Regions from separate parts of the Paenibacillus suaedae genome, predicted to be linked through region 2. Evidence: riboswitches for the same ligand, from Rfam matches in the RefSeq annotation. Region 2 holds a riboswitch; the other holds the start of a gene.
The links. Region 2 has a riboswitch for S-adenosylmethionine ahead of RQP50_RS00515 (methionine ABC transporter ATP-binding protein). Riboswitches for the same ligand answer to the same signal wherever they lie in the genome.
Positions count from the first base shown of each region.

Region 1: linked by a shared signal. The riboswitch ahead of metA (homoserine O-acetyltransferase MetA) and the one ahead of RQP50_RS00515 (methionine ABC transporter ATP-binding protein) in region 2 are both predicted to bind S-adenosylmethionine.

Region 1 covers NZ_JAVYAA010000001.1:747,072-763,308, forward strand. The annotation lists gene RQP50_RS03300 (NAD(P)/FAD-dependent oxidoreductase) at 1-1,109, opposite strand, end outside; gene RQP50_RS03305 (hypothetical protein) at 1,217-1,486, shown strand; gene RQP50_RS03310 (spore coat protein) at 1,514-1,906, shown strand; gene RQP50_RS03315 (Lrp/AsnC family transcriptional regulator) at 2,181-2,681, shown strand; gene RQP50_RS03320 (aminotransferase class I/II-fold pyridoxal phosphate-dependent enzyme) at 2,695-3,903, shown strand; gene RQP50_RS03325 (aspartyl-phosphate phosphatase Spo0E family protein) at 4,051-4,311, shown strand; gene RQP50_RS03330 (hypothetical protein) at 4,443-4,982, shown strand; gene RQP50_RS03335 (P-loop NTPase family protein) at 5,072-5,638, shown strand; gene RQP50_RS03340 (cob(I)yrinic acid a,c-diamide adenosyltransferase) at 5,705-6,289, shown strand; gene RQP50_RS03345 (RluA family pseudouridine synthase) at 6,282-7,298, shown strand; gene RQP50_RS03350 (arsenate reductase family protein) at 7,324-7,695, shown strand; gene RQP50_RS03355 (MgtC/SapB family protein) at 8,147-8,851, shown strand; gene RQP50_RS03360 (magnesium transporter) at 8,905-9,678, shown strand; gene RQP50_RS03365 (5'-3' exonuclease) at 9,796-10,686, shown strand; gene RQP50_RS03370 (DUF3055 domain-containing protein) at 10,787-11,083, opposite strand; gene RQP50_RS03375 (HRDC domain-containing protein) at 11,359-12,420, shown strand; gene corA (magnesium/cobalt transporter CorA) at 12,674-13,609, opposite strand; SAM riboswitch class I at 14,157-14,283, shown strand; gene metA (homoserine O-acetyltransferase MetA) at 14,450-15,394, shown strand; gene RQP50_RS03390 (aminotransferase class I/II-fold pyridoxal phosphate-dependent enzyme) at 15,391-16,237, shown strand, end outside.
Region 2 covers NZ_JAVYAA010000001.1:104,604-120,840, forward strand. The annotation lists gene RQP50_RS00470 (helix-turn-helix transcriptional regulator) at 238-1,098, opposite strand; gene RQP50_RS00475 (class I SAM-dependent methyltransferase) at 1,282-1,890, opposite strand; gene fabF (beta-ketoacyl-ACP synthase II) at 2,230-3,465, shown strand; gene gntK (gluconokinase) at 3,560-5,107, opposite strand; gene RQP50_RS00490 (GntP family permease) at 5,142-6,503, opposite strand; gene RQP50_RS00495 (GntR family transcriptional regulator) at 6,633-7,310, opposite strand; gene gnd (phosphogluconate dehydrogenase (NAD(+)-dependent, decarboxylating)) at 7,451-8,350, opposite strand; gene RQP50_RS00505 (helix-turn-helix transcriptional regulator) at 8,640-8,831, shown strand; gene RQP50_RS00510 (DUF6773 family protein) at 8,836-9,318, shown strand; SAM riboswitch class I at 9,451-9,558, shown strand; gene RQP50_RS00515 (methionine ABC transporter ATP-binding protein) at 9,663-10,676, shown strand; gene RQP50_RS00520 (methionine ABC transporter permease) at 10,666-11,331, shown strand; gene RQP50_RS00525 (MetQ/NlpA family ABC transporter substrate-binding protein) at 11,499-12,344, shown strand; gene RQP50_RS00530 (iron-containing alcohol dehydrogenase family protein) at 12,350-13,447, shown strand; gene RQP50_RS00535 (YhgE/Pip domain-containing protein) at 13,560-14,732, opposite strand; gene RQP50_RS00540 (TetR/AcrR family transcriptional regulator) at 14,839-15,360, opposite strand; gene RQP50_RS00545 (FAD-dependent oxidoreductase) at 15,595-16,237, opposite strand, start outside.

The sequences.
Region 1 (16,237 bases), 640 kb from region 2:
CCAAAGGCCTCAATGAAGAAGCATCCTGGACGGTGAGGAGCCTCGCCAAAATAGGGATATCCATCCTGCGTGACACCGAATGCGCCCGCCCAAGCATTTTCAGCTATGAGCGGAGCCAACTGTGGGAATAGGGCCTCCACTTCCTTGATAAGCTGTGCGGTTTTGCTTGGGAGCAGCTTATTCCGCTCTTCAGTACTTATATCTCCTTCATCAAATCCGCCCGCCAAGATCCGATTATCTGTCGAGGTACGCAAATATAAATAAGGACGCCTTGTCTCCCAAATGAGGAAGCGTTCATGCCATACATCAAGCAGATTAGGGATAGTTTGCGTTTTAATCGCGAAGGAGCTAGTAATTCTTGTGTTTGGATTCGACTTCATTTCATTCGTTTCATACCCGAGTGCGAATACGGCATGCTTGGCTGTTGCTACAAATCCGCCATCCGTTTGTATCTGAATGAAACCACCCTCGTGCCTCACTTGGGTGCCCTTGGTATGCTCGAATACTCGCAGTTTATATTTGTTTTTCGCAGTATGTAATAGTGCATGTGTGAACCGGTATGGATTCACCTCAGCATCACCATGAGTAACAATCGCCGCCGGCTTATCGAATCCAAACCGATGACGAATTTGTTCGCTGTCCCACCATTCTGTATGGAAGCCATAGCGATGCAAGGTATCGTATTCGACTCGCAGACTTCTTACGTCTTCTTCGCTGCTGGCATAATAGAGGCTGCTGCGAGGGAACATCTCAGAATCCTTATCGAGCTCGGAAGCGATCGTAAGCAGACGTTCTGCTGCCTGCTTGCACAATGTATAGAAACGAAGTCCCCTTCGCTCACCAAATAATCCGATGCATGAGGTCAATGAACGATCATTCATGTATTGAAGCAATCCTGTATTGGAGCTTGTACTGCCGCCCCCGACATGCCTCTTTTCCAGCACAACGACATCGAATCCGCGCTTGCACAGCTCATAGGCGCAAAGTGCACCACTAATGCCTGATCCGACTACTAGCACGTCGCAGCGAATGGATTCAGATAATGGGGGATGCACATGCCTAGATGGCAGCGTACTTTTCCATGGAAGCGACCCAAATTGTAGATCCACGCGACATCTCCTTTCGTCCAGATTTCCGGTTACATATTTCCCTAATGTTGGGTTCATAATACATAGAGAACGACAACTTCCAGACAGGATGAAAGGAGTATGCTCAGATGCAATATGCTCAGCATAACCAACAGTCACATCAAGGCAATATGAAGCCGTTATCGGCGAAGGAATTGGAGTACATCGTGGATTCGATCTCCAATGAGGATTTGCTTATTAAGCAGTGTGCGGCAACCGCAGCAATGGCGACAACTCCAGGTGTTCAGCAAGCGCTGACGCACATGATCGGTGTTCATCAGCAGCACATGAATGTATTGCTACATACTCTGCAGCAGCACACACATATGGCACCAACTAGTCCACAACAATCTCAATAATCGAAGTAATGAAGGAGGAACGACAACATGAATGGTTCACAACAAAATCAATTCATGCAAGAGGAAGACTTGTTGTACACGATCTTGGCTGATTTGAAGCGAACTTCTCGCGAGTATACAACAGGTGTAACAGAAGCGGCTTGTCCGGTAGTTCGGCAGATGTTTACGGACTTGACACACAGTACGTTAACGATGCAAGGACAGCTGTTCACGCTCATGGAGAAGAACAATATGTATTCCGTCGCATCACCAGCATTGCGCCAGGAGTTGGACAAGCAACTGAAGGACAATCAACAGCTTCAAATGAAATCCAACCAGTTCGTGCAGCAGAAGCTGGGCCAAGCGGGATATGGTCACTATCAGCAGCATGCGCATCAACAACAAGAGCATCATCAAGGCAACTATAATCAGTACATGTAATACAGGGAAAGGCTGCTGAGTACTTCAGCAGCCTTTTTACTTGCGGCTGTAGTACGGAGATGACCTACCAACCAGCAAAGCTGCAATTTCGCATGGTCGTGGACCTTCAATTCCATTACGGCAACAGGTATCATAGCAGTAGGAAATGCACTAGGAAATTATGAAATGCGCAGTAAAGCCTGTTGATATTGGCGTGCTCATATGAAAAGGTGTATCATATGTAGCATATTTACACTAAGTCGGCTTGCCACTGCAGGTCGAGGGAGGATCGAATATGAAGGATTTGAGCGATTTTAATATTAGCATACTTAAATTGTTAAAAGAGGACGCGCGTCGTTCCCCGGCGCTCATCGCCACGATGCTTGGTGTTGACGAAGAGAAAGTTCGCACCGCGATTGCCGAGATGGAAGAAGAGCACGTCATTGTTAAATATGCAACGGTAGTGAATTGGAGCAAAGTTGATGATGAGACTGTAACCGCCCTTATTGAAGTGCAAATAACTCCAGAGCGTGGTCGTGGCTTTGAGGGTATTGCAGAGCGAATATACTTATTCCCACAGGTGAAGTCCGTATACTTGATGTCTGGCGCCTATGATTTGCTAGTTGAGGTAGAAGGAAAGAACTTGCGTGAAGTAGCTTCCTTCGTATCCGACAAGCTGTCTCCGATTGAATCGGTATTGTCGACGAAGACACACTTCATCCTGAAGAAGTATAAGCAGGACGGCATTATTTATGAAGAGCGCGAGGATGATCATCGTCTCGTAATTACCCCGTGAAAGGTGAAGTGCTATGATTAAGGAAGAAGAGAAGCAAGCTGGCGTACGCTCCATGAGCGACTATATTAACCCATTGGTACGTGACATTGCGCCATCCGGTATTCGTAAGTTTTTCGACTTGGCTAACGCCAGCAAGGACATCATCACACTCGGTGTCGGGGAACCGGATTTCTGCACGCCTTGGCATGTTCGTGAAGCGTGTGTATATTCGTTAGAGCGTGGTCGTACGAAGTACACTTCCAATGCAGGGATGCTGGAACTGCGCGAAGCGATTGCAGAATATTTGAACAATTCATTCCAAGTAAAATATGAACCGTCAGATGAAGTGCTTGTTACCGTTGGCGGATCGGAAGCCATTGATCTGGCACTGCGGACGCTGGTTGCCCCAGGCGATGAAATCCTTATTCCGGAACCGTGTTATATCTCATATTCGCCGATCGTGTCGATTGGTGGTGGGGTAGCGGTAGGAGTTGAGACGGATGCTGCTAATCAGTTCAAGCTGACTGCGGAGGCGTTGAAGGCTAAGCTTACACCGAAATCCAAGGTACTGATTTTATGCTATCCGAGTAATCCAACAGGCGGTATTATGACCTATGAGGATTGGCTCCCGATCGCGAAGATTGTTGAAGAACACGATTTGATCGTCATTTCAGACGAGATTTATGCTGAATTGACATATGATCAGAAGCATGTCAGCTTCGCATCCATTCCAGGCATGAAGGACAGAACGGTGCTTGTCAGCGGATTCTCCAAGGCATTTGCCATGACTGGCTGGCGGATGGGGTATGCATGCGGTCATCCGGAGATCATTGCCGCGATGATGAAGATTCATCAATATACGGTCATGTGTGCACCGATAATGGGACAGATTGCCGCCCTTGAAGCATTGCGCAATGGGATGAGCGAGAAGGATCATATGATGGAGTCGTACAATCAGCGCAGACGTCTTGTTGTGAACGGATTCCGCGAAATTGGTCTGGAATGCCATGAGCCGCAAGGGGCTTTTTATGCATTCCCATCCATTAAGTCAACTGGACTTACTTCAGAGCAATTTGCCCATCAGTTGTTGTTCGAAGCGAAGGTTGCGGCTGTTCCGGGTGATGTGTTCGGCCTAGGAGGAGAAGGTCATATTCGCTGCTCTTATGCGACATCCGTTGCGCAATTGAATGAAGCTCTTGATCGAATGGGTCGTTTCCTCGACAAGATGAAGCAAGAAATGTGATAATTATTCATAATCAACGAAAATGAACTAGTTTTCTTTCTTCCCCTCTGGTATAATATAACATGTCTCGCAGAACTGTCCCATGTTATGGAACATCTGGAGAAACCTAGGATATTCTAGAATCGCCATGAAGGGAGGAAAGGTCGATTGTTTTGTTCGAACTATACCTTGACGTCGTATCCGCATAGTTCAGTGAGAGAAGATAGATCTCATGTAAGATGGTCGGGCAGAACAAGAAACATTTCGTCCAAGCTATTGGCGCTTGAGTATGAAATCCTTGTCCTTCGCAAGCAAATGGAGCAGATGTTCCAAGAGGAGCAGTCCTTTACTGCAGAGACAGTAATCGAGATTAGCAGCATGTTGGACTTGAAGATTAATGAATATATGAAGTCACAATCGATGAAATAGATGGTGCGTGAGGAAGACTCCTATGAGGAGTCTTCTTTTTTTGCCTATGTTGTTTATGATATAGTGAAGGTTGGGATTTATTAAACGGACAATACATTTATATGGGCAACGTGGAGAGGGGACAGGCTATCATGCGCAATTGGAGATGGATCGGTGTTCTAGCGGTATTGCTTGTGCTTGTAAGTGGTTGTGGAGGGCCTAAAGCCGATGCTACAGTATTCATCATGACATCATCGTCATTACCTCCCGAAATGACAAGTGCACTGCAGGATGATCTGAATAAGACGTTTGAAAATAAATTCACAGTCCAAGTCGTCGCTTCACCGTTGTACAGCATCGAGAAGTTGTTTGTGGAATATGCGGCTGGAGAGAATAGTGTAATGGTCATTCCAGAGGAGGACGCGAAGAGAATGGCTCCTCAGGGTGGACACGTAGCTCTCGATAAGTATTTTGATGCCAAAAAATATAACGAAGGCGTGTACGACGGTGCTGTATATGAAGGCAAGGAAGAGCATAAAGGAACTTTCTTATTCTCGTTGTCTGCAGAGAAGCTGCCTGTCTTGAAGAAACATGGTATTCAGGAAAAGGGGCTGTCTGTTACGATTCCTTCGCGCACACCTGACGAAGCCAGATCCGTTGAGATACTCAAGGCTCTTGCTGAAGAGAAGTAATGTGGCTTGATTCAGACAGATCGTACAGATCGATAAGCAATCAATGGACATCACGGTAAGACATCATAAGTGAAAGGGGGGGAGCGCTCGTGATCATTGGTGTAACAGGAAGCACCGGGAGCGGGAAAACATCATTTGCAATGCATTATGCTGCAACGTTCGGGCGTGAAGGGTTCTACATGACTACCCGTCTTACGCCGCTTCCGGATGAATTGCCTGCGCCACCCCATTTCACATGGCAGACGATTGATACGGAGTGTGCTTTGCCAGAAGTTCTGCATCGAATCAATGAGCAATCCAATATGTACCGGGCCGACCGGCGTGTACTTGTCATTGATAGCGTTACCTCGTATTTGCATGGCGCACACGAACGAATTATGGAGGAAATGGACAATAAGCAGGATCTTGCTGAATACGCTGGGCGCTTGACAGCTGCGCGGATGGAGTTGCAAGAGGCATTGTTCATCTTTCAAGGCAAGCTGTTCATTATTACGAACGAGCCTCCAGGCTACACACCTTTCACGAATCCGCTTGAAGTTGAGTATATTGTGCAGCACGCCGCTCTGAATCGCGAGCTTGTAAAGCGGAGTACACAATGGTTCCGGATGACTTCAGGAATTCCAGAGGACATTAGCGCGAAGCGGAAACGAAAGTAAACTAGCAATGTGCACGTGGAGAGGACATTAAGCCCAGGATAGAACGGTAATGAGGGGGCATAGCAAATGAAGTTATATACGCGTACAGGTGATGAAGGAACGACATCGTTGATAGGTGGTCGGGTACCGAAGGATCATTTGCGGGTAGCAGCTTATGGGGAGCTTGATGAGCTGAATTCATTCGTCGGCTGGGCGATTACTTGCTGCCATGGAGATGAAATGAAAGCACTTCGGGAGCAGTTATCCGTGATTCAGCATGAATTGTTCGATTGCGGAGCCGATACCGCTTATGCGGAGCAGAAGCAGGGGAAATTCATTTATAAAATTCGTCCAGAACAGGTGGAGCAGCTTGAGAAATGGATGGACGAGCATGAGACAGCGAATGAGCCGATCACAAAGTTCATTTTGCCAGGAGGATCCGAGGCGGCAGCAGCCCTGCATATATGTCGAACTGTGTGTCGAAGAGCGGAGCGTCAGCTCGTTACGCTCTCGCATCAGGAGACCGTACATGTCGAAGTAATGAAATATGTGAATCGATTGTCAGACTATTTCTTTGCAGTGGCGCGCCGGGCAAATGGTCTTGTTGGCGTTCAGGATCAGGAATATGTGAGAAGTGCTGACGTGTTCAGGAAGAAGGAGCAGCATGATTGAAGAAGAAGGGAAGCAAGAAGCGGACGGCTTGTCTGGGGAGATTGCGGCTGAGCTGTCCTATGTAGTGCCTGAGAGTGAAGAAGGGATTCAACTCCGAACCGTTCTCCGTTCCAGATTGAATTTGTCGAGGCGTTTATTGAAGCGGCTGAAGACGTTGGAACAAGCGATAACGGTGAATGGAGGTACAGAATACAATGGAAGAATTCTTACGGTGCGCGACAAGCTTCGTGCGGGTGATCTGATTCGGGTGGAGATTGCAGAGGATCATGTGGATACAATCGAACCAGAGCCAATCCCGATTCAGATTGTGTACGAGGATGAGGATATTCTCGTGCTCAATAAGCAGGCAGGCATAGTGGTTCATCCAACCAAGGGATATCCGAATGGGACATTGGCTAATGGAGTTGTCCATCATTGGCGGATGCGTGGCGAGCGAACCCGATTTCGACCAGCGAATCGACTCGACCAAGAGACCTCTGGGCTGCTTATTGTTGCGAAGCACGGCCACGCTCATCATCAATTATCGGATCAGATGCAGAAGAATGAGGTGTGGAAGCAGTATGAGGCATTTGTATTTGGGATTCCTCGTGAGGAGGAAGGGACGGTACATGCTCCAATCGATAGAGACAAGGAGCAGCCTCATCTTCGTGTCGTGACACCGGATGGATACGATTCTATCACGCATTATCGTGTGCTGGAGTCCTACCATGGACAAGCTGCAAGAGTAAGCTGCCGACTGGAGACAGGACGTACTCATCAAATCCGGGTGCATATGAAGCATATCGGAAGTCCGCTGCTGGGCGATAAGTTCTATGCTGATCCTGATCTGGTGAATACTCCGCTGCTTCAGGCTGCAGTGGAGCCATTAACGCGGCATGCGCTTCATGCCTCTGAGCTGCGATTTACACACCCGATGAGTGGGGTTAAGCTTCACTTTAAGGCCGAGCTTCCTCAGGAACTAGTAGAACTGCGTGACCGGCTTGTTGGCTGGAGGAGCAATAATGAATGATGTTATGAGAGGAGTTACATGACATATGAACGTTACTGTATATCAATATGCCAAATGCGGCACTTGCCGTAAAGCAGTGCAGTGGCTCAAGGGACAAGGCTATGATGTTGCACTGATCCCGATCGTAGAGGAGCCGCCAAGCAGCGAGGAATTGCGCGCACTAGTTGCCCAAAGCGGATTGGAGTTGAAGAAATTCTTCAATACGTCTGGCGAAGTATACAAGGCGATGCAGCTTAAGGACAAGCTGCCAACGATGAGCGAGCAGGAACAGTTGAATCTGCTGGCATCGAATGGCAAGCTGATCAAGCGTCCTATTGTTACAGATGGGTATCGAGCAACAGTCGGCTTCAAGGAAGAGATGTTTGCAGAAGCGTGGGGCACGGCCTCCAAGCATTAAGAAGGAATTGCAACTGTTGATGACAAGCAGCACATTGGTACGATGTTGTTCAGGTTAACAGGAACCGTGTTAATAGATCATGCAAGATGAGGAAGATGATGGTTGACATCACGTGAACGAACAAGTAAGATTCCTCATGGAAGTATTTAACTAGCGATGAAAGGGGAGGGTAATGGTGGAAGGCAGTCCGAGTCATTTGCGACAACTGATGTACACTCGTAGAGAGGATGTGTCCTATACAAGCGGCCCTCCCATGTCTTGCTGTGCCCTGAATCGTCTTGCATCCTGTATGCACGAAAAGAATCAGTAGGCTTATTTGACGTGTGAGGAATCGACTTGCTGGATGAAATCAAGCTCTCTCTTTGCGAGGGGGCTTTTTTGCGTGTAGATGTTTTTTTTGTAGTAGATGTTGAATTTGAGTAAGTTGAATTTGGGTAAGAAGGTGATCGACATGATATTTTTGACATTGGAAATGATGATGAAGCTCGGTTTGGCGCTATTATTCGGTTTGCTGATTGGGCTTGACAGACAAATTAAGCAAAAACAGCTTGGTTTGAGACCGAGTATGGTCATATGTATTGCCAGCTGCCTGGTTACGATTGTGTCAATTGAGGCATTCGGGAAGTTCGGCGGCACTAACCATCCGAATATGGATCCAATGCGCTTGGCAGCTCAGATCATAAGCGGGGTCGGTTTTATTGGAGCGGGTGTTATCTTGCGAAGAAGCAATGAGGTTATTTCCGGTCTCACTTCTGCAGCATTAATCTGGTCGGCGTCTGCTCTCGGTGTAGCGATTGGGGCTGGATTCTATTTAGAAGCAACTTGCGGTGCGGCGCTGCTGATTACGGCTGTCAACCTCATTCCGGGTTTAATTAAGATGATTGCCCCTGCCAAGTTGAACCGGCATGATGTGGCGTTGAAGATCGTCGTAGAATCGAACCACCGGATGACGGATCTCATAAAGAAGATTCAGCGCAAGGATCGAACGGATGCAGATGAGTTCCATATCCGCCACTTTAAACTCAAGGATCTGGATAAGGATCGCCAGCGAATTGACCTAGTGCTATCTGTGCCAAGTAATCAATACTTGACGGAAATCTATTATTCCATCAAGAAGATTGAGCATGTTGTGAGCGTAGAGATCGAGCAATTGTAAGTAGAGCTCAAGAAGATGGATTGAAGTCGGCTGCATGAGAGGAGAGGAAGACCGTGATTACATTAAACCATTATCAATTCAGAGAAGAATACACCTACTGTATGCTGCAAGCATTGAAAGGCTCAAAAAAAGATACGTTTCGGACTGATTTTCTGGAACTGCACCCCACCGATCAGGCAGAAATTTTTACGGAGATGGATCGTACCTGCCGAATGCGTATCTATGAGTACTTGAACCCTGCCGAATTTGGCGCAATCTTCTGTGAACTGGCTCCGAGGAAGCAGAAGGAGTGTATGCTGGAGCTGGCCAGACCGTATGCGATTCAGATGCTAAACGGACTTCCTTCCGATGATGCAGCTGATTTTATTGGATTGCTGTCTTATCAAGAAGCGGACTTCTATCTTGATCATATGGAGAAGGAAGAGGCGGAGGACATTAAGCAATTACTCGCTTACCCAGAAGGTACAGCAGGATCACTTATGACAACGGAGGTCATCCGAATCCGTACGACAGATACAATTGCTGAGGTTCTTGATTGGATGCGCCGTTGCTTGACGAATGTGGAGACTATTTATTATCTTTATGTGACCGATGAGCAGGATACGCTGCTAGGCGTTGTGTCGCTACGTGATTTCCTTATCTCTTCGCCCGAGCGGTCTGTGCATGAAATGATGAATCCGCATCTCGTTACGATCGAACCAGATGCACCGCAAGCGGATGTCTTGGACATTATTAAGAAGTATGGCCTTCTGGCTGTTCCGGTAGTAACGGAGGACAGTCGGTTAGTCGGGATCGTGACTTTTGATGATGTAATGTCTCATTTGTAGCATAAATAGAAAGAATGAGTATGGGTTCCTTGCTTGGCAGAAACCGTTATCTAGTGATTGTAGGAATTATGATATACTTGACGATAGGCATTGAAGCGAAAGGGGTAATCCATACCGATGGAAGTACAATTGAATGATAATAAGGAGCAGCGCTTACTGCTCGTTGATGGAATGGCGCTCTTATTTCGCGCCTATTTCGCTACTGCGTACGGCGGTTCTATTCGTCGAATGAAGGATGGAACACCAACGAATGCGGTGTATGGCTTTATGAGATATTTCTGGGATGCGGTAGAACGGTTCGAGCCGACGCATATTGCATGCTGCTGGGATCTCGGGAGCAAGACATTTCGCTCAGAACAGTTCACAGCGTACAAAGCAAATCGTCCCGATTGTCCAGAGGATCTGGTACCACAATTTCAACTCATTCGGGATGTAATGGATGGATTCGGCATCCCTAATATATCGGCTGAAGGATTCGAGGCAGATGACTGTATCGGAACCTTGTCGCGCTTATTCCGTGATGATATGCATGTCTTTGTCCTGACAGGCGACCACGATATGCTGCAGCTTGTTCATGATCGGACGACTGTGATCATTATGAAGAAGGGGCATGGCAATTATGCAGTCTATTCTCCATTGTCACTTATGGAGGAGCGTCAGCTGACTCCAGAGCAGGTGGTTGATGTGAAGGGGCTTATGGGAGATACTGCGGACAACTATCCAGGCGTGAAAGGGATAGGTGAGAAAACAGCACATAAGCTGATCCATCAATATCAGAGCATTGAGGGAATATTGGAGAATTTGCCGGAGCTTGCGAAGGGTGTACGGACGAAGATTGAGTCCGACCTTGAGATGCTCCATTTGTCACGACAGCTTGCGCGCATCAACTGCGATGTGCCGGTAGAATGCCAGATGGATGTCTGTGTATTTGCGCCAGAGCGCGAGTCCGTCAGTGCAATATTTGAGCGTCTGGAAATGAAAAGTATGATATCGTACGTCGGAATGTAACGAACATGAGCGGTAGAATGAAGGGGGGGAGCAGAAGCTCCTCCCTTTTTTGATCATAAGTGCTGTATGAAGGTTGGGTTCGTGCATCCGAGTCATCAGCTTAATCGGTGAAATGCGCCTCGCCTATGACCATGTACAGGAAGCCGCGAAGCTCTTCTCCCTCTTCCTCCGACAAGCGATAAAAGGATTCTAAATAACCTTCTTCCTTGAGATCGTCCTGTCCGAGAATGGCGGTCAGCCCGCTCTGCAAGTCGGTAACGAGCTTCTTACCGTAAAAACGGCCTGTAGATGTAATCGCCAAATCAAAGCGCCGATAGCTGTGCCCTACAAAGGTGACGAAGCGTGTTGTTGTTGTCTCTGTGCTGTCCGATAGAAAATCAAGATCATGATTGCTCATTGTTAGCCTCCCTTATCTGCTGCTCCAATAAGATGATATTATTATATAGTAGCGTCCAACATTTAGAAATAGAAATACAGGAATTGACACTGGAGAAGAGCATGTTATAATGGTAATAAATTCATAACTAGGACGAGGAAGCACCTCATTGCGATGCGTATATACGTACCGTGATGAGGTGCTTTCTTTTTTGTCCGATAGAAGTGAATAGAAGGTCGCAGCAATCGGAGAGGTTGTATCATTATCAAGTCTATCGAATAGGGAGGGCATAGTTGATGCAAATTGTATGGATGGCCAGATTAGAGCGAATGGTGCTGGACGATGGGGAGATGGTGTCTTCTCGTAAGCGGAAGAGGGGAGTAGATTCTTCTCGTGAAACCGCATATGGATTAGTTACGGCTGGAGTAGATGAGGGGAAGTGGATCTTACTCTGGGAACCAGATGGACAGCCTGCCGAAGTATGGTTCGAGGGGGCGGTATGGGCCGAGATGCGGGCGGCTATGCGGCGTGGCATGGCGCGTTTGCTGCACGCTGGGTACCGTCTGACTATTGGGTTTGTGCCGGAGGCCGATATACACGAGCGCAGAATGAAGGAACGCAATGAATGGGTTGCCTGCTATGCGGATTTATATGCCCGATCCGAGGTATATGAACAGCTTGCGAAGTGGCGTAGGGAGACGGCGAGCAAGCTGCGCCGGGCCCCTTATTGGATTGCAACGAATCGTATGCTTCGTATGGTCAGTGCCTTGCTTCCGCACACCTTGGAAGAGCTGAAGCAGCTTCCTGGATTCGGAGAAGCAAAGCTGGCATCCTATGGAGCAGATATCATTGCAATTGCGAAGGGGTTTGAAAGGACATCAACTTTCCCGCTGGATTGGATATCCTCCGTTGTATCCGAAGAGGAGTTCGCGAAGTGGGTCTATTCCGAATGGGAATCGAAGCAGAATCAAGAGCTCTCCAAGCTGACAGACCACCGTGTATTGCTGGAAGGCTTGCAGCAGCAGTTATCGATTGCGCAATTGATAGAGCTTCTTCAGGTAGATCGGCGTGAACTCATTATGCGCATTGAGACGGTAGAACGTGAAGGCTATAATGTGTGCATGCTGGTTGAATCGGAGCTTCAATCTATGCCGGAAGAGCAGCGGGCAACGATAGAGCTGGCATTCGATGAACTGGGCGATGAATACTTGAAGCCAATCTATGTGAAGGCATTTGGAGAATCGGCATTGGACGAATCTTATGCCGAGGTACAAGCGAACTATGAGCGGATTCGATTGCTGCGGCTTCTGCATCGAAGCAGAGCGAGAAGCAGCAGCGTTGCACAGGCGGCTAGCTGACGGATGCCATATTCGAAGGACGTATGCCCGAGCTCGTTAATGAATTTATTCTGCTGTTTAGGCTAGTTTAGGGGCGTCTTGCTATTTTGTTTGGAAAGCAGCGAAAAACAATTCGCAGTGGTTGGCTTCGTTTTTCGTCATCGGCGAACAAGGTGAGCAAATGGGGATAATCGGGAATATGGTAATGCAAAGAAAACAAAGCGGGGGTGTCCAAGGTCATTATCAAATGACTTTAGAACACCCCCGCTGATTATTAAATCCAATCTTTCTTGCGGAATAAGTAGAACATAAAGATACCAAGCGCAAGCATGAATCCGATCATATACAAGGAGCCGTACTCCCAGTCCATAATTGGAATATATCCGAAGTTCATGCCGTAGATCCCTGTTATTAAGGTTAGCGGCATGAATATAGTTGTAATGGCTGTGAACACTCTCATAATATCGTTTGCGCGATTCGCGATGCTAAGCTGATAAGATTCACGTAAGTTGCCCATAAGGTCGCGGAACGTTTCGAATGTCTCCGATACTTTGACGGCATTCTCGTAAATATCCTGGAAGTACTTCTGCAGGTCATCGCCGATCAGCCGCAATTCCTTACGATAGAGGACAAGCAGTACCTCTTTTTGAGGGCCAAGACCCTTCTTGAGCCATAGAATCTCACTTCGCAAGCTGATGATTTCATTGAGATGTTCTTTCTTCGTGCTCATAATGAGCTCTTCCTCAAGCTTGTCGATCTTCGCTTCAATTCGATCTCCTACTGTGAAGTAGTTGTCGACAACCAAGTCAATGAGCAGGTAGAGCATAAGGTCAGGCGTACTCGCTTGCTGCTCCCACAATACAGGCTTCACCATACGCAGTTCGTTAATCTTCTGCTTTGTTACGGTAATAATGAAGTGCTTGCCGAGGAAAATGTTCAATGAGCGTAAAAAGATCTCTTCATCGTCAAAGCGAATGCTGTTGAACACGATAAAATAATGACCTTCATAAATTTCGATTTTGGGACGCTGCTCTTCTTCACTCATACAGTCCTCAACTGCCAAATCATGCATGTTGAATAATGGCTGCAGAACGACCAAATCCTCAATGTCAGCATCGATCCAGTAGAAGCCATTCTCTGGCGGTGTTAATGTGACATTGATATCTTCCTCAGTCGTGAAGACGCCCTCGTTGACCAGACGGATTTTCATTGCACTCACTCCTTGACGCTGTCGCCATTGCGACATGCGCATCGTCTAAATGTTACCAGACGACTCGAAACAAGGCTGGGCATGCGCAGTCCGTCGTTCGCGCACGTGATATAAGCCTAGGCACAATTAGTGAACTAGGTTCTCTGCAGAGGCACGAATCCCGACATTGGACTGCGAACTTGCCGCTGCCTGTCGAATCGTAATATTCGGTTGTACGTACGTACTACGGAACGACCTCGGGTCGCCATCCATCCGAACTCACCTCAGCTTGAATAATTGTACGTGACTTTATATATCATGCGTCCAGTGAAGGAACGATTGTTGCCTTCGATTTTAATAATTAAGTAAGGCTTCGACGCACCTTGTTAAGTATAACGCTCGTACTTCAACCTTTCAAGACAAAATCCATTGCCGGAATTCGTCAATAATGTATCGTATGCGAAGGGGGTGGAATCGTGATTTTTTGTTGTGTTCCCCTCTTGACGAACAGCTTCTCTTTGCCGTACATTATTACCAAGGCCAAATCAAATGAATATTCATATAAGCAATCTTATCAAGAGTAGGTGGAGGGACAAGCCCGATGAAGCCCGGCAACCGGCGATGCGCAGTATGAAGCGCGACGCACGGTGCTAATTCTTGCAGGGACGATGGAAGTCGTTACTGACAGATGAGAGAGGCTCATGAGCATGTATAACATGACCTTTCTCGTAGTCGAGGAAGGTCTTTTTTGTATGTCTCTAGCCATTTGTGCCGTTTCAAGTCAGGCTTGTTTGCGGTTGCGCCAAATTGATTTCATGTGCCGACACCATCCAATTACCATTTTCGAGGGGGAGAGCGTCAATGCCGATTAAAATTCCGGATCATTTGCCGGCCAAAGAAATTTTGACCCAGGAGAATATCTTCGTCATGGACGAAACGAGAGCCTATCATCAAGATATTCGTCCGCTGCGAATCATCATTCTCAACTTGATGCCGACGAAAGAGACTACGGAAACCCAGCTCCTGCGCTTAGTGGGCAACACGCCGCTGCAAGTTGAGGTGACGCTCCTTCATCCAGCAAGCCATACATCAAAAAATACGTCCGCACAGCACTTATCTTCGTTCTACAAAACATTTGAAGATATTGAAGGAGAGCAGTTTGATGGCATGATCATTACGGGTGCTCCTGTCGAACAGATGAAGTTTGAAAATGTAGACTATTGGGATGAGTTGTGCCGCATTATGGAATGGTCTAAGGAGAATGTAACTTCCACGTTCCATATTTGCTGGGCATCACAAGCGGGCCTCTATCATCACTATGGAATTGCGAAATATGCACTGGATCAGAAAATTTTCGGTGTATACGAGCATGTACTAACTAAGGAAAATGTGAATCTGACACGCGGCTTCGACGAGATGTTTCTTGTACCGCAATCCCGTCATACGGAATTTCGGAGAGAGGATGTCGCGAAGATTGCCGAGTTAGAAATATTAGCGGAGTCGGAAGAAGCAGGAGTGTATTTGGTAGCGACACATGATGGGAAGCAAATATTCGTGACCGGTCATTCGGAATACGATCCCTGTACACTGAAGTGGGAGTATGACCGCGATATTGCAAAGGGGATGGAGATGGACATTCCGATAAATTATTTCCCGAATAACGATCCTTCCCGCAAGCCTTACTCCACTTGGCGTGCGCATGCCAGCCTCCTCTTCTCAAATTGGCTGAACTACTACGTATATCAAGAAACACCTTACGAATTGGGCAAAGCCGTACCGCGCAAGGAAGGGGCTCATCAACTATGATCGAACGCAACGAAGAGAACTACCGCATCGAAAGTCGATTAGCTCAAATTGGATCGGTTCATGAACCAAAAACGGGAGCTATTAATTATCCGATTTACCAAGCAACTGCATTCAGGCATCCGAAGCTTGGACAGAGCACGGGGTTTGATTATATTCGGACGAAGAGCCCGACTCGTACTGTTCTAGAGGAAGCGGCGGCTGCTTTGGAATGTGGGGATGCCGGATTTGCCTGTAGTTCGGGGATGGCTGCATTACAGACATTGTTCGCGATGTTCAGTTCAGGCGATCATCTGATTGTTTCCCTCGATTTGTACGGCGGCACTTATCGTCTGCTGGAACGGATTATGTCTCGTTTCGGCGTGACGGCCTCTTATGTAGATACGAATGATTTTGATGCGCTTGAGTCTGTAAGAACACCGCAGACGAAGGCTGTCTTTATAGAGACGCCTACGAACCCCTTGATGATGATTACGGATATCGAGAAGGTAGCGGCGTGGGCGAAGGTGCATGGAATTCTCACTATCGTTGATAATACGCTGCTAACGCCATTTTTCCAACGCCCGATTGAACTTGGGGCAGATATGGTAGTCCACAGCGCAACGAAGTACTTGGGCGGACATAATGATGTGCTTGCTGGTCTGATCGTAACGAAAGGGAAGCAATTATCGGAAGAAATCGCCTTCCTGCATAATTCGATCGGTGCTGTCCTGAGCCCATCAGACTCCTATCAATTGATGCGCGGCATGAAGACACTTGCCCTTCGTATGGAGCGGCATCAGTACAACGCAACCCGCATTGCCGAATGGCTGCTAGAGCATCCCGCCATCGACAATGTGTATTATC
Region 2 (16,237 bases):
TTACTGTTTCTAGTGGTAAAATGACTAGTTCTACGTAAAAAAAGACAGCATTAATTGCTGTCCCTTATACGTTATGTATAATAACTACTGCCAGATCTCTACCTGAAAAATAAAGTTCCGATATTCGGATGAGGCAAGACCCTGAGCAGCGGCAGAAATCTGCTTGGGGTCTTTCGTTCGATATTTATTCGGTTTATTGTTGCTTTCGTTGCTGGAATTTAGTTACGGCAGGGCTATTTATTCAGTTTCATTCAGTAGTTCATCTCTTCTCATAAAACGGACTAGCTTCTCCTCGGTAGAGGAGTGTTCAATTGGGGTGAATACACTGCACCGCAAGTCCATGTTCCCCTGCAAGAGAAGCGAGGTAAGGTTGAACAGCATCTTGCCTGCCTTCGCGTGACGGAATTCGATCGTAACGTCGGGGGCAATACTGACTTGGCTTGCTTCCCATAGTGCATGGAATTCGGGATGAAGCTCTGACATTTCGACTACGAAGTCTGTATACCATTCATCTCCCACGTACTGACCATAGTAGGCGCGGAACATCGCGAGGAAGCCTCTGACGAAGTGTTCCCAATTGACGGCTAATGAGCGCAGCTCTTTTCTGACGAAGACAAGTCGAATCAAGTTCCGCTGCTCTAATGGGACCTGATCGAAATCGAGAAATACATATGCCGCAGCGGCATTCCAGCCAACAATGTGGAAGTGCCTATCCGTAATGATGGTTGGGCAATGCGTTAGCTCATTCAATATTTTTCGGAGCGATGGCGGAATCTTCGCAATGCTCATTTCCTGCTGTGGTGGACTAATATGCTTTTCGAGCGCAAGATCGTATACATATTTCCGCTCATCCTGATTCAGTTGCAGAGCGGCAGCTACCGCGTCCAGAACAGATGGAGACACGGTGATGTCTCGCCCTTGCTCCAGCCAAGTATACCAAGTCGTACTGACTCCTGCCAATTGCGCTACCTCTTCACGGCGCAAGCCAGGTGTTCGACGTCTAGTACCAGCAGGCATCCCTACGGACTGCGGTTGAATGCTTGAGCGCTTGGACTTTAGGAAGGTGGACAGGGCTTCTAATCTCGTTTGGCTGGACATGGCTATCCCTCCTATCTGCAAGCCAGTTGTTCATTTAGTTTTGTTTATATCGACTATGTAGAGTGAATAACCAGATCAGCAGTGGATTAACAACGGATCAGGAATAATCGTGAAAGGTTACATTGTTGTTTGTGATTCCCAACTTGCATGCCGAAGCATGGATCCATTGACTTATCTAGTATATCATTTCTGCAGCGTAATCGATTGGAAGTGCAAGTTGTCATCATCCAATGGGACAGTGTGGAAATCTACGATTTGGAACCAGCGGGATAAGGTCTTCTGAATGGAACTGTCCGCGTGAAAGGAAAAGAATCGCTGCGGTTTGCACCAATCCGCCTCCCATACTCCTTCTGAGTCGTATCCACCATATAATCCAATAAAAAGCAGTCCATTCGGAGCGAGCACTCGATGCATTTCTTGCAAGACCTGATCCAGATCCTTCTTCGGCGCGTGCAGCAAGCAATTTAGCGCATAGACAGCTTGAAAGCTATGATCGGCAAAGTCCAACTGATAAAAATCCATTACTTTCGCATTCAATCCTCTTTCGATGCACTTCTTCACCGATTCACTGGATAGATCGATGCAGGTTGTCTGCATTCCGCTCTGTTGAAAATAAACGCCGTCGATCCCTGTTCCCGCACCGATTTCTAGTATAGTTGTTTTCCCCTCACGGCTTATCAGTTCACGAAATTTCTTTCTTTCGTCTATTTTCCAAGAAGACAAGGATCTGCTGGATCTTCTCTGGGCATCCTGATCATACGATTGGGCTAGTACAGCTTTGAAGTTGGACATGAAATCTACCATACCTTTCTGCCAATAAATTACGAACATTTGTTTCCTTTATTATAGATGAGGATTCCTAATTATGTCAACGAATGATGCAAGAGAGTGGCAGAGAAGTGCTCAATATGGCTGATATTTATTGTGTACTGCTGGAGTCAGGTAGTAATTATACTAGTATAACCAACAACTTGTAATAGGATAAATCCTGTGTGACAATATCGTAAACCAATGAATAAGCATGAGGCGACTCATGGATGATCCAATTAGCTAGGTAGATTCATATTTCACAATGAAGACAGTGTCGTTATAGAGGCTTGTACGATCACGATCTGTGAGGAGGAATTAGATTTGGAACCCGTAGTGATTACAGGAATGGGAGTTATCTCCCCGATAGGAAATGATGTAGAGACATTTTGGAGGAACTTAGTTGCTGGACAATCAGGAATATCCTCTATTGATACATTTGACGTGAGCGGTCATAAAACGAAAATTGCCGGTCTTGTGCGCGAGTTCGATGCAGATGGACTTCTTGGACGCAAAGAGGCAAGACGGCTGGATCGCTTTACTCAATTTGCACTTGCTGCCGCAGAGCAGGCATGGACGGATTCTGGGCTGGTGCTGGATCAGATTGACCCTGAGCGCTTAGGTGTCTACGTGGGGTCAGGCATTGGCGGTATTGAATCCTTGATTGAAAATGTCGATATTTTGCGAAGCAGGGGTCCAGGGAGGGTCAGTCCGACCTTGGTGCCAGCCATGATGGCGAATGCAGCGTCTGCACAGATCAGTATCAAATGGGGAGCGCTGGGCCCTACGATGTCCCATGTCTCTGCTTGTGCGATCGGCAATACTGCGATTGGCGAGGCGTTCCGGCTCATTCGCTCGGGAGGAGCAGACATTGTATTTGCAGGCGGAACGGAAGCTGCTGTTACCGACTTATCGCTAGCCAGCTTCGGTAATGCAACGGCATTATCAACAAGGAATGATGATCCAACGAAGGCCAGTCGGCCCTTCGATGCGGAGCGGGATGGATTTGTCATGTCTGAGGGCGCGGGCATACTCATTCTGGAATCATTGTCGCATGCTTTGCGTAGAAAGGCACGAATCTATGCGGAGGTTATTGGATATGGGATAAGCTCGGATGCTTACCATATTGTTGCGACCCATCCTGAAGGGCGAGGTGCCTATCTTGCGATGAGAACGGCTCTTCAGGAAGCATCAGTCTCTGCCGAGGATGTAGATGTCATTAACGCGCATGCAACGAGTACGGAGGTTGGCGATCTGGCAGAGACAACGGCGATTAAAAGAATGTTCGGCGAGCATGCTTATCGGATTCCGATAACAGCAAATAAGTCCATTACGGGTCACATGCTAGGTGCTGCTGGGGGAGTAGAGGCCATTTCGCTCGTGAAGAGCTTACAGGAGGGAATGATTCCGCCGACGATTAACCTTGAGAACCCTGACCCGCACTGTGATCTGGATTATGTGCCGAATGAAGCACGCAAGGCCAATGTGAAGGTGGGACTATCTAATTCTTTCGGCTTTGGCGGTCATAATGCCGTGATCGTGTTGAAGAAGTATGAGTGATTGAGACGCATAACCGGATAATCGGTTCGGTACAAAATAGCCCCTGACTTGCGGCATATCCGCAAATTCAGGGGCTTGGCGTTTTTCAGTAGGCTTAGGATTCAAGACGCTTACGTTGGAAGCGGGCAATCGCTTCGTATTCTTCATCCAGCTTGCGGAATATCGAGATATAGATCGGAAGCAGCTCATGATAAATCGCTGCATGCTCCGGATTAGGTTCATGCTTGTGCGTAGCGCCTACCATATCAGATACGATACGGAGTGAATCGGCTCTTCCAGTTGCGTATAGACCAAGCACAACAGCACCAAGGCAGGAGCTCTCGTAGCTCTCAGGGACGACAACTTCTTGATCGAAGATGTCGGCCATCATCTGCCGCCAGAGCGGTGAACGAGCGAATCCGCCAGTGGCGTGAATCTTGCTAGGGCGTCCCATCTGCTCTTCCATTGCAAGCAACACGGTGTATATATTGAAGATGACGCCTTCCAGTACGGCACGAATCATATGTTCCTTCTTGTGATGCATAGTGAGGCCGAAGAAGGAGCCGCGCGCATCCGCATTCCATAGTGGAGCACGTTCGCCAGTTAGATAAGGATGGAAGAGCAGCCCGTCTGCCCCCGGCTGAACCTGCTCGGCAATGCGAGTAAGCAGATCATAGGCATCAATGCCAAGCCGCTTCGCTGCTTCAACCTCGGAAGCAGCCAGTTCATCGCGTACCCAGCGGAACAGCATGCCGCCATTGTTCACAGGTCCGCCGATGACCCAGTGCTTGTCTGTCAGGGCATAGCAGAAGATTCTGCCCTTCGGATCGGTAAGCGGTTGTTCCACAACGGTACGGATCGCGCCGCTCGTTCCAATCGTTGCTGCAACAACACCAGGCTCGATTGCATTTACACCAAGATTGGAGAGCACACCATCACTAGCTCCCACAATCGTTGGGGTAGCAGGGGAGAGTCCCATCTCCCGCGCGTAGACTTCATCCAATCCTGTTAGCCGATGCGTAGTAGGAACGAGCTCGGATAGCTTGTCAGTCGATATGCCCGCAAGTTCAAGCGCTTCTTCATCCCAAGCGAGCTGCTGCAAATTCATCATCCCGGTAGCAGACGCAATCGAGTAATCGACAACATACGTATGGAACAGCTTGAAGAGTACGTATTCCTTAATAGAAATGAATTTAGCCGCCTTATTTAACAATTCCGGAGCTTCATGCCGCATCCACATCAACTTCGTAAGCGGGGACATCGGATGGATGGGAGTGCCTGTCCGCAAATATAAGGCATGTCCCTGCAGATCCTTCTTGAGCTGGGCTGCATACTTGCTGCTCCGATTGTCTGCCCACGTGATGCAAGGGGTGAGCGGATTGCCTTCTGCATCGACAGCGATGAGGCTATGCATCGCCGAACTGAAGGACAGGAACAGTACATCCTCAGGCTGGGCTTGCGCAGCGCTCATCGCTTGCTTGACAGAAGAGACAACGGCTTGGAATATCCGTTCTGGATCCTGCTCGGCTATCGTTGCGTTCGGTGTATGCAGTGGATAGCCTTGGCTGCCGGTAGATACGACTTTGCCATTCTCTTCGAATACGACTGCCTTCGTGCTTGTCGTTCCCATATCGATTCCGATCATGTAGTTGGGATGATTCATAGGGATAACCTTCTTTCTTTCATTGCCATGTATGTTACACTACTGTGCTCAACAGCAGAATCAATGCTAATCCGACGACAGATAGAATCGTCTCCATCACTGTCCATGACTTAAGTGTCTCTGGGACGGACATGTTGAAAAATTCCTTCACCATCCAGAACCCTGCATCATTGACGTGGGACAGAACGATCGAGCCTGCGCCAGTTGCCAGTACAACCAATTCTACAGGAACACCTGGAGTCATCGCCAGTACTGGAGCAACAATACCAGCAGCGGTCGTCATGGCAACGGTTGCAGAACCAGTTGCGACACGAATCAATGCTGCGACGAACCAGGCGAATAGTATGACGTTAATGTTCGCTTGTGTGGCAAGCTCTGCGATCGCACCGCCAACACCACTGTTAATGAGTACTTGCTTGAACGCACCGCCGCCGCCAATGATAAGAATGATCGTTGCGGTAGGAGCGAGACATTCGCTGGTGAAGCGGGATATCTCTTCCTTCTTGAAGCCGCGCGCATAACCGAGCGAGAAGAAGGAGAAGACGACTGCAATCAGAAGCGCGATAATTTCATGGCCGATGAATTTGCACAGTACGGCTAAGCTGCTTAAGCCCTGAGGATCGACAATGTCTGCGACGGAGCCAATCAGCATAAGAATGACAGGTAGCAAAATGGTGAACAGCGTAATGCCGAAGCTTGGGAGCGGCCGATCGCTCTTTTGCGCGAATTGTTCAGCGAGCTTTGCTGGCGGCTGTAATTGAATGCGTTTACCAATGAACTTGCCGAATAGCGGCCCTGCGATAATTGCTGTTGGTATTCCGACGAGCAGAGAGTAGAGAATCGTACGACCGAGATCTGCTTGATAAGCGTCGATGGCAATCATCGGTGCTGGATGCGGCGGTACGAGTCCATGTACGGTAGATAGCCCCGCCAAGATTGGAATACCGATCTGCAGCAATGATTTGTTTGTTTTGCGTGCTACAGTGAACACAATTGGAATTAATAGTATTACACCAACTTCAAAAAATACCGGGATACCTACAATAAAACCAACAAGGAGCATTGCCCAGTGAACGCGTGATTCTCCGAATTTATCAATAAGGGTAGTGGCGATTTGCTCTGCACCGCCGGATTCTGCCATCATCTTGCCCAGCATGGTACCGAGCGCAATGACGATGGCTATCGTGCCAAGTGTGCCGCCAAGGCCTTGTGTAATCGATTGCACAACATCTTGCGGTTTCATGCCTGTTAACAGACCGAGCATTAATGCTGATATAAGCAACGTAACGAAAGGATTCCATTTTAGCTTGGCAATGAACACAATGAGAAATACGATGGTAAGCAGTGTCCAAAATAGTAATGTCACATTGTGACTCATTCCGAATAGTGTGCTCATGATGTACGAGCCTCCTTTTGAAAAGTGCCGATTGTTATGAATGATTCCAAATATAGCGTTTCCAAAACAAACTTGAATACTTGTCGACAACTTAAAATTAAAAAAGCTTTGTATCCTTGCAGCTTGCCGTTACGAATGCGGCAAGCTGACATGCAAGGTACGGTTCGAGTCGGCGAAGTAGGCTGAGACAACCTGCTGGATCGTATGAGTATCCTTCGACTGGAGTCCTCTTACGATCGTACGGTGCTTCTCAATTACAGTGAACAGCTTCGCTTCTCCCTCAGAGAATATTTCTTCCGTTGTCATCAGCATGACGGTCTTCACGATCAGTCGAATGCTCGTCCACAGATGCATGATGCGTTTATGCTCCGCTGCAGCAATGATCGCTTCATGGAACGATAAATCCTGATAAGCGAATTCAACGGCATCATTGTACTTAACCGCGAGTTCCATCTTGTCGATAATCTGCAGAAGCGTCAGAATCAGACCATCTGTGTTCACGATGGCGAGCCGCTGCTGGACAAAGCTCTCAATGAGATAGCGAACATCGTACAGCTCTTCGACATCGATAAGACTAAGCCCTAAGACAACAGCACCCATGCGCTCCAAGCGGATAAGCCCTTCGTTAGAGAGCGTTTTCAATGCTTCGCGAACGGGAGAGCGGCTGGTGCCGAAGTCGGCAGCCACTCGATTCTCCGATATAATTTCGCCCGGCTTGATGGAGCCGTTAATAATTTGCAATCGCAGCTCACAGGCGATGGATTCCCCAAGGGATGCGCCCTGCAGCCACTGTTTCGGATAGTGTATCATGCGTGAACTCTCCTCATGATTGGTTTCCTGAACCCATATCTCACTTTAGAGATTTGGTTCTGATTGTACCACAGTGCTGCATGGCGCGACCATCGGGCTTGTGGTGATTCTATCTTCGCTATCGAAATAGGAACTGACTATTCCTTCGTTACCACTTGATGTCCGCCGAACTCATTACGCAGTGCAGCAACTACCTTACCATGGAAGGAATCGGACTCAAGCGAACGATATCTCATGAAGAGGGACATCGCGATAACGGGTGCGCTTGCTTGCAGCTCCAGTGCAGTTTCCACTGTCCATTTGCCTTCGCCAGAGCTTTGCATAACGCCGCGAATGCTGTCCAGCTTCGGATCTTTGGAGAAAGCATTTTGCGTCAGATCCATCAACCAGCTGCGGATTACCGATCCGTTGGACCATACGCGTGCAACTTGTTCGTAATCGAAATCGAAGTCGCTCTTGTCCAATACTTCAAAGCCTTCCGCGATCGCCTGCATCATTCCATATTCAATACCGTTGTGAACCATTTTCAGGAAATGTCCACTTCCGCTCTTGCCTGCATACAAATATCCTTGATCTACCGCAATGTCCTTGAACAGTGGCTCAAGTGTAGCGAATACTTCTTGGTTGCCGCCAATCATGAAGCAGCCGCCTTCAGCTGCGCCAGATACTCCGCCGGATGTTCCGATATCGAAGTAATGGGCACCCAGTGCATGCACTTTCTCGCCTCTAGTGATGGACTGTTTATAATGTGAATTTCCTCCGTCAATGACAATGTCTCCTGGAGAGAGAAGAGGAAGCAGAGTGTCTACCACTTGATCCACGATTTCTCCAGCTGGAACCATCATCCAGATGATCTTTGGAGCATCCAGCTTCGATACGAGTTCTTCAATTGTATCTGTAGGAATTGCTCCTAGGTCAGCTGCTTTTTGACGTTGTTCAGCATTTACATCAAAAGCGACTACCTGATGCTTGTGCTGCAATATGTTATCTACGAGGTTGAAACCCATTTTTCCAAGGCCAATCATGCCTAATTTCATGCTGTATTCACTCCTGTGATCATGCTGTAAAGTACAACAAGTATACTTGTATACAACTTAGTGTGATCTTATCTTACTGTCTTCTTGCCTATCTGTAAAGTGGAAATTGTAAGCGCTATATCATTGTTCGTAGCAAGTGCAGTCTCATTTAGAATGGTTCCATGAGGTGGGAATTATGTATCTGCGAATAGGTTGCACAGAAATTAATTAAATTGTAAAATATACATTACATAATGACATATATATATTACATTGTATTGGCGAGATTGATGAAGGACGAGGGTCGAGCATGAATCAGAAGTTAAAGATGGCGCGTGTGGAGAAAGACATGACACAGCAGGAATTAGCGAACGCAGTCAACGCGAGCCGGCAGACGATTGGTCTGATTGAGAAGGGGGAATTCAATCCATCTCTCCAGCTGTGCATTGCGATTGCGAAGGCGTTAGGCAAGACTTTAGATGAACTTTTCTGGGAGGGGTAACAGCATGAAAATCAACAAATGGTTTACATCCAGCAACCAGAGCAATGATGAGTATGTGATTCAGAAGAAAAATAAGTTCAAAATTGAAGCGCTCTATCTGATTATCGGCTTGCTACTTCTGAATGGGATTCGTGGCATCCTCATGGGGGATTATTCAGAGAATGTGCTGATGAGTTTAGGAATTGTCTTTTTCTATGCAATCTATTTTATGCTCCGCTATATATTCACTGGATTGGAGTACCGGGATGTAACAACAGATAGAGGGTATCGCAAAAAGCGGCGAGAAGTGTTGATGATCTCACTCAGTGCATTCGGCATCTTTTTCATTGTAACGATTGGACAGAAGTTGTTATTTAGACCGGACAAGCCTTGGATGGACGTCATTGGCCCTTCTGTATTGTTCTTGATTATTCTCGCCGCGGGCAACTACTTTAGTTTGAGAAGGTCGTATGCGAAAAATAAGGAAATATTCGGTGATACGAAGTAAAGGCTGTAATGTGAGGTAAGGCAGTATGATGGATCATGCTTCATTACCTTTTTTGAAAATGAAATGAAAATATTGTTGACAACTCATATTTTCAGATGTATTATCTTCAACAACAAACGACAACTTCATACTACCTTATCAAGAGCGACTGAGGGACTAGGCCCTATGACGTCCGGCAACCTTACCTGTGAGTAAACGGTGCTAAATCCTACGGAATGATTCCATTCTGAGAGATAAGTGTGGCGATACTGCCAATTCAGCCTCTTTCTCTCTTAGGGAAAGAGGCTTTTTAGTTTTTTTAGTTTTCATCCAGGTGATAGCAACAGAATGGCGGGGTGTGTGAAATGATTGAAATTCGGAGTTTGGTTAAGGAGTATCGAAGCAAGACATCGACCGTCATCGGCGTAAATAACGTCTCTCTTCGAATCAATAGGGGAGAAATTTACGGGATTATCGGACGAAGCGGTGCTGGGAAAAGCTCGTTGCTGCGCTGCATCAACTTGCTGGAGGAACCTACATCTGGGAGTATACTCATCGATGGCGTTGATTTGACGAAGCTGCAAGGAGAGAGCTTGCGACAGGCAAGACTGAAGATCGGCATGATCTTTCAGCACTTTCATCTTATCCGCTCCAAGACGGTATTTGAGAATATTGCATTTGCTCTGAAGGCCAACAACAAGTCGAAGGCAGAGATTGAACCGCGTGTCCTTGAATTGCTTGAAATGGTCGGCTTGGCTGACAAGCGAGATGTATATCCTGCTCAGCTCAGCGGCGGGCAGAAGCAGAGAGTAGGTATCGCCAGAGCGCTGGCCAATGAACCGCATGTGCTGCTGTGTGATGAAGCAACGTCTGCGCTGGATCCTGAGACGACTCAGTCAATCTTGGAGCTGCTGAAGAAAATCAATCGCGAGCTTAACCTGACGATTGTATTGATTACGCACGAAATGGAAGTGGTGAAGGACGTCTGTGACCGGATGGCGGTGATGCAGAACGGCAATGTGGTAGAAGAGGGGCCGGTATATAACATTTTCTCTGATCCACAGCATCCGATGACGCGCTCGTTCATCAGCAGTCTGTTCCAATTCAATCTTCCAGAACGATTGATTCAGCATTGCAAAGGAATGATCGTGAAGATTCACTTCGTGGCGCCGCAAGCGGAGGAAGCAATCATTACTGATGTAATGACGAACTTCAAGGTTAGAGCAAATATTTTGCATGGCAAAATTGAATACATCCATGACAACCCGCTAGGCATTCTGATCTTGGAGCTGAATGGAGAAGTATCAGAGCTGCGGCAAGCACTCGACTACATCAAAGAACGAACCTATCGATTGGAGGTCATCCATCATGCTGAGTGATTCGATCATCCAACTGCTGCCGGACTTGGGCAAAGCATTTGTCCAGACGCTCTATATGGTTGGAATTTCGCTGTTTGCTGCCATAATTCTGGGTCTTCCCATTGGAATTCTATTATTTGTAACCGATAAGGGGCTATTCCTCGAAAATGCGTTTACGAAAAATGTGCTAGGCTTCATCGTCAACATGATTCGCTCAATTCCGTTCATCATCTTGTTGGTGACACTGCTGCCGCTGACGAAGCTCATTGTCGGTTCAACGATAGGCCCGACGGCTGCTTCGGTATCGCTCTCGATTGCGGCAATTCCGTTCTTCGCCCGCTTGGTAGAGACGGCGCTGCGCGAGATTGACAAAGGTGTCATCGAAGCGGCAATCTCCATTGGTGCAACACCGTGGATGATCATTAAGGATGTACTTCTCCCTGAAGCGAAGCCAGGCATCATTCAAGGCGTGAACATTACGGCAATCAGTCTTGTCGCTTATTCGGCAATGGCTGGTACAGTCGGTGGAGGCGGAATCGGCGATTTGGCGATTCGGTTCGGCTACTATCGCTACGACAACACTGTAATGTTTACCACGGTAATCATTCTAATCTGCTTGGTGCAGATCATTCAGTACGGAGGAGACTTTATTGCAAAGAAAGTAGACAAGCGATAATGCATTCGTTTTTGTTCAAAAAGTCATACCTAGGAAGCAACGCGGCATCGAATCTTGCACTTACTTCGAAAGCATGGTTCGAGTTCCTGCAACCTACTTGGTGCTGAAAACCAGTCTTAATGCACCGAAATGATACAAAAATATTATCCATACGGAGGTCATCATTTATGAAGAAAGCAGCTCTCGTCCTATCTCTTATTCTAGCAATTGGCTTGCTCGCTGGATGCGGCAGCAAAGACGCATCAACGGGTTCAGGAGACGCAAAGCAGGAAGAAAGCAAAGCAATCAAGATCGGCGCAACAGCAGGCCCTTATAGCGATATGATAACGAAGGCGATTAAGCCGATATTGGAGAAGAAAGGCTATTCCATTGAGTTGGTTGAATTCGGAGATTATGTGCAGCCGAACTTGGCATTGTCGAATGGAGATTTGAATGCGAACCTGTTCCAGCACAAAATCTACATGGAGAACTTCGCGAAAGAAAATAAAATTGAGTTGTCCGAGCTTATTTCCGTACCGACGGCTCCAATGGGCATCTACTCGTCCAAGTTCAAATCTTTGGATGAAGTTGCTGACGGAAGTACAATAGCGATTGCGAACGATCCGACGAACCTGGCGCGTACATTGGGCTTGCTGCAAGATGCAGGACTCATTACCGTGAACAAGGACATCGATCCACTGCGTGTATCGGAGAAGGACGTGAAGGACAATCCGAAGCATCTTGTTCTACAGCCAATCGAGGCTGCTCAGCTTCCGCGCGCAGTAGACAGCGCTGACCTGTCTCTTGTTCCGGGGAACTTCGCACTTGCTGCGAAAATGAACCTGCTCGATGCTCTGAAGCTCGAAAATATGCCAGATGATTACCGCAATCGTGTCGTTGTGAATACAGCTGATTTGGACAAGCAATTCGCTAAGGACTTGAAGGAAGCAGTTGAATCGGCCGATTTCGAGAAAACAATAGATGAACAGTTCAAAGGCTTCGGCAAACCAGAGTGGATGCTGAAAAGGAAGTGACATCGATGACGAAGGAAGAGAAAGCTATCGTCGTTAGAGGCACACCGGCAATCTATCATTGTAAAGCGGGCATCTTGGACAAGCTAGATACATTATTGGCACCGTATCAATACAAACGAGTGATTGTCGTGCATGGTGATCGCTCCTTGGAGGCGGCGCAGCCCTATTTGCCGAAGGAGACGAACATAACGCTGATATATCTTCGCTATCAAGGAGAATGCACCTTGCAGGAAGCGCATCGGATTGCATGCTATGCACAGGCCGAACGAGCGGATGCCATTCTTGGACTCGGCGGCGGCAAGGTAATGGACTTGGTCAAGGCAGCAGGCAATACATCGGGGCTGGATACGATTCTCGTGCCGACGCTCGCCTCGAATTGCGCAGCATGGACGCCGCTCAGCGTGTTCTATAACGAAGAAGGACAATTCACACACTATACCGTTTTTCCGAAAAGCACACTTATGGTGCTGCTTGAACCACGCATAGCCTTGCATGCACCTGTTGATTATCTGCGCGCAGGGATTGCCGATACATTAGCGAAATGGTATGAGGCGGATGTACTCATTCGTGGTTTGAAGCATCGTTCAGCCGCTGTGCAGGTTGCGCATCTTACGGCTCGTCTATGCCAGACTGCACTTCTGGAACATGGACGGCAGAGCATTCACGACGCAGAGCAGAAGCAGCTATCCGATGCGTTCGTAGAGGTAGCGGAGACGATCATTATGACAGGCGGCCTTGTTGGCGGCTTCGGCGATCATCTTGGTCGAATAGCTGGAGCACACTCGGTTCATAATGGTCTCACTGCTGCGCCAGCGACACATCATTTGCTGCACGGAGACAAGGTCGCGTACGGCATCCTCGTTCAATTGGTGCTGGAGGATAATGTTGCGGAAGTGAAGAATTTGCTGCCGTTCTACGAAGATTTGGGCTTACCTTATCGACTAGGTGACCTTGGATTATCTGCGGAAGACCGTCCAACGTTGGAGAGCATTGCGCGGCAAGCGACTCTCCCACAGGAATCCATACAGCTGATGAAGCCAGAAGGCGTAACCTCGGAGGAGGTATACAAGGCAATCGTGAAGCTGGAGCAAATTGTATCGTGAGGAAGGAATAAAGCGCCATCTGTCCGTAAAAATGCGGCGGATGGCGCTTCATTGCCATGTAATGCGTATTTCGCGGTATCTCGTTGTGTCTACACATCATAAATAAGTTTGCTTACGAAGCTAGCTGTCCCTGTTCTTTAGGTTTGCGCTGCAATAACTGTACCCCTCCAACAATAACAGTCGTCAGCAGGATGACCGCAGTCAAGATAAGCAAGAGCGCATGGATTGAATCCGATATAGCTGGGCCCCCGTTCACTAGGTTCATAATGCCAGTTACGGCATAGGTGCCAGGGGAGAATTCACTGATTTTCTGATAGAAAGATGGCAGCAGTTCGCGCGGGAGCAAAGCTCCCGATGTGATCAACTGGATCGACAGCAGCGCAATATTGACCCATGCACCGGCATCGCTGAAGATGTAAAAGGACAACTGAGCGACAAATAGAAACGCGATGACGTAAGCGAGTTGGAATAGCCACATCATGCCGAAGCCTTGTTCAGAATGAACACCCATCAGTGCCACCATTCCCGTGCCGACCGTTGTAATGATCAAGGAGGCCACAATATTGAGCAGGGAGCGAGTTGTCAGGAGTGTCCATTGGCCACATTTTTGTTTAATAGCTTTGGCAGCCTTATTCATTTCCATGGTGAACTGCATGCAGCCAACGAAGGAAGCCAGCAGCAGCATCATGGGAACCATCGTCCACGAGAAGTTCGAGATGGGATGGACGTTATTCATTTCGGCTACGACGCGTGCAGACACGGATTCAGATAGGCTGCTTGCTTGCAGCTGTGGAACGTGTACCTGCTCCAGTACTTGAGTCATGCCCGTACGAACCGCATGTTCATTGATTGAAGTCGTAATTTGGCTGGAGACAGATTGCATTACACTTTTGACCATGCTTGGATTGGATTCGTTCACAGCGTACGTGATGATAGCTTTCTGTGTCAGATCCGTCAGCTGCTTAGAGAAATTTCCTGGAATATGCATCACCATTTGCACCTTCCGTTCTTCAAGCTGTGTCATCGCCTGGTTAAGACTCGATTCCTCTTTCATGTGAAATGGCAGCTTCCCCATAATCGATTGCACCGCTTGCTTGCCAACCACTTGATCCTCATTCACAACGGCAATGGCTAACCGATTCACATTATCTGTCAAATGATCATACCCCGTCAGCCAGATCAGGCTGAACAGTACTTGAAAAGTAAGCGCAGTAATAAGGCCGATAATGACCGACGGCGACTGTAACAGGTGAAGAAAAGTGGATTTAACAGACATTTTGTTCATGAATCAACACACCTCATTTATAATATTTATTTATTAATCAATAAATACGATACCAAAAAAAGTGCGACCTCAAAAAGGCAGCAGATGAATAGTGGTTTCACTATGTTTATTTAGATGGCCACGGAGATAAATTAGGCGCTTCAAGCACTTCTGACATCGTAATAATTAGACCTGAGCCGATAAACATGCTGGCTGCGAATTTGGCATTCGGAATCCCGGCTTGTTCAAAGCGCCGTATGACCGTCTGGTGTATCGCAGTGAAATGGTCGCGCACCGAATCACGAATTGCTGGCTCTGAAGTTGTAAATGCCTGCATCGTCACGAGCATCTCATCGCGATGGGTCTCAATGAGCTTCCCGAAGGCGCGTCCCATTGTCTCTACAAACTGTTCGGGAGGAGCATCCACGCTGGAGAAGGCCTCTTCAATCTTCTCTGTGGCGCGGTCGAGAACTGCGATAAACAATTCCTCTTTGGATTTAAAAAAATGAAACACATATGGCTGCGTTACACCAGCCGATTTGGCTATTTTGGCGGTTGTCGTCTTGTAAAAGCCATGCTCCGCAAAGGATGCGACAGCAGCATCAATGATTTGATCCTTGCTAGATAAAGATGGGTCTTTTGGTGACATGTTGGTTCAACACCTTGTCAGAATTTTTTTTTTTTTTTTTTTTTTTTTTTTTTTGTTATTTATTAATCAATAAATTAATGCATGAGGGTTTATTTGTCAAGTGTGTATTAACAAGCAAATCGAAGAAGGACGAACCTATAGGTAAGATCCCTTTAGTAGCTCGCCCTTCCGTTCATATAGAAGTGATAGACTCTTGTTAACTCGTAACGTAGTATCTACAGATATTCAGCCGGTTCATTTATCGAGTACAATGTGATATTTTGTCTGTAAATAATAGTGGATTCGCTTGAAATCATCAGGCGTTAGCTCAGCCAGTGGTTTACTCCTCCGTTCCTTGCCCAATATGATGCCAATCGCTTCAGCTGCAAGGGCGGTGTTGGGCATGATGCGTGCGCTGCCATAGGCTTTGATGGTGGCTCCAATATTTTTGCCCGCGACGATGACGTTGTCGTAGGACTTGAGCAGAAAGGAACGAAGCGGGATGCCATAGCGATCAGGTTGGCCGAATCCGATTCCTTCCCGAATGCGCGTTGTACCTTGCAAGTCAAGCGAGTACCCGCCGATGCTCACATTGTCCCAGAACATGTTGCCATTCAAGACGTCGTGTTCATTCAGCACATATTTAGTCTCGAATCGATTGTAATCCCGAATGTATAAATAATCAGGGAAGCCGTTCAGCTCTGCCTTCGAGAAACCCCAGATATGTTGACGCAGAAAATTCAAAATATACGGTGCTTCGGTCTTCGCCCTGTATAAGGCGGCTTGCACAGATGCCGGATTGGCAGGATCAACGTTATATACGAGCAGCGCGTTCATAATGGCCTCGCCATTACGCTGATAGACCGTGTTCATCCCACGGAGCATAAGTCCATTGTCG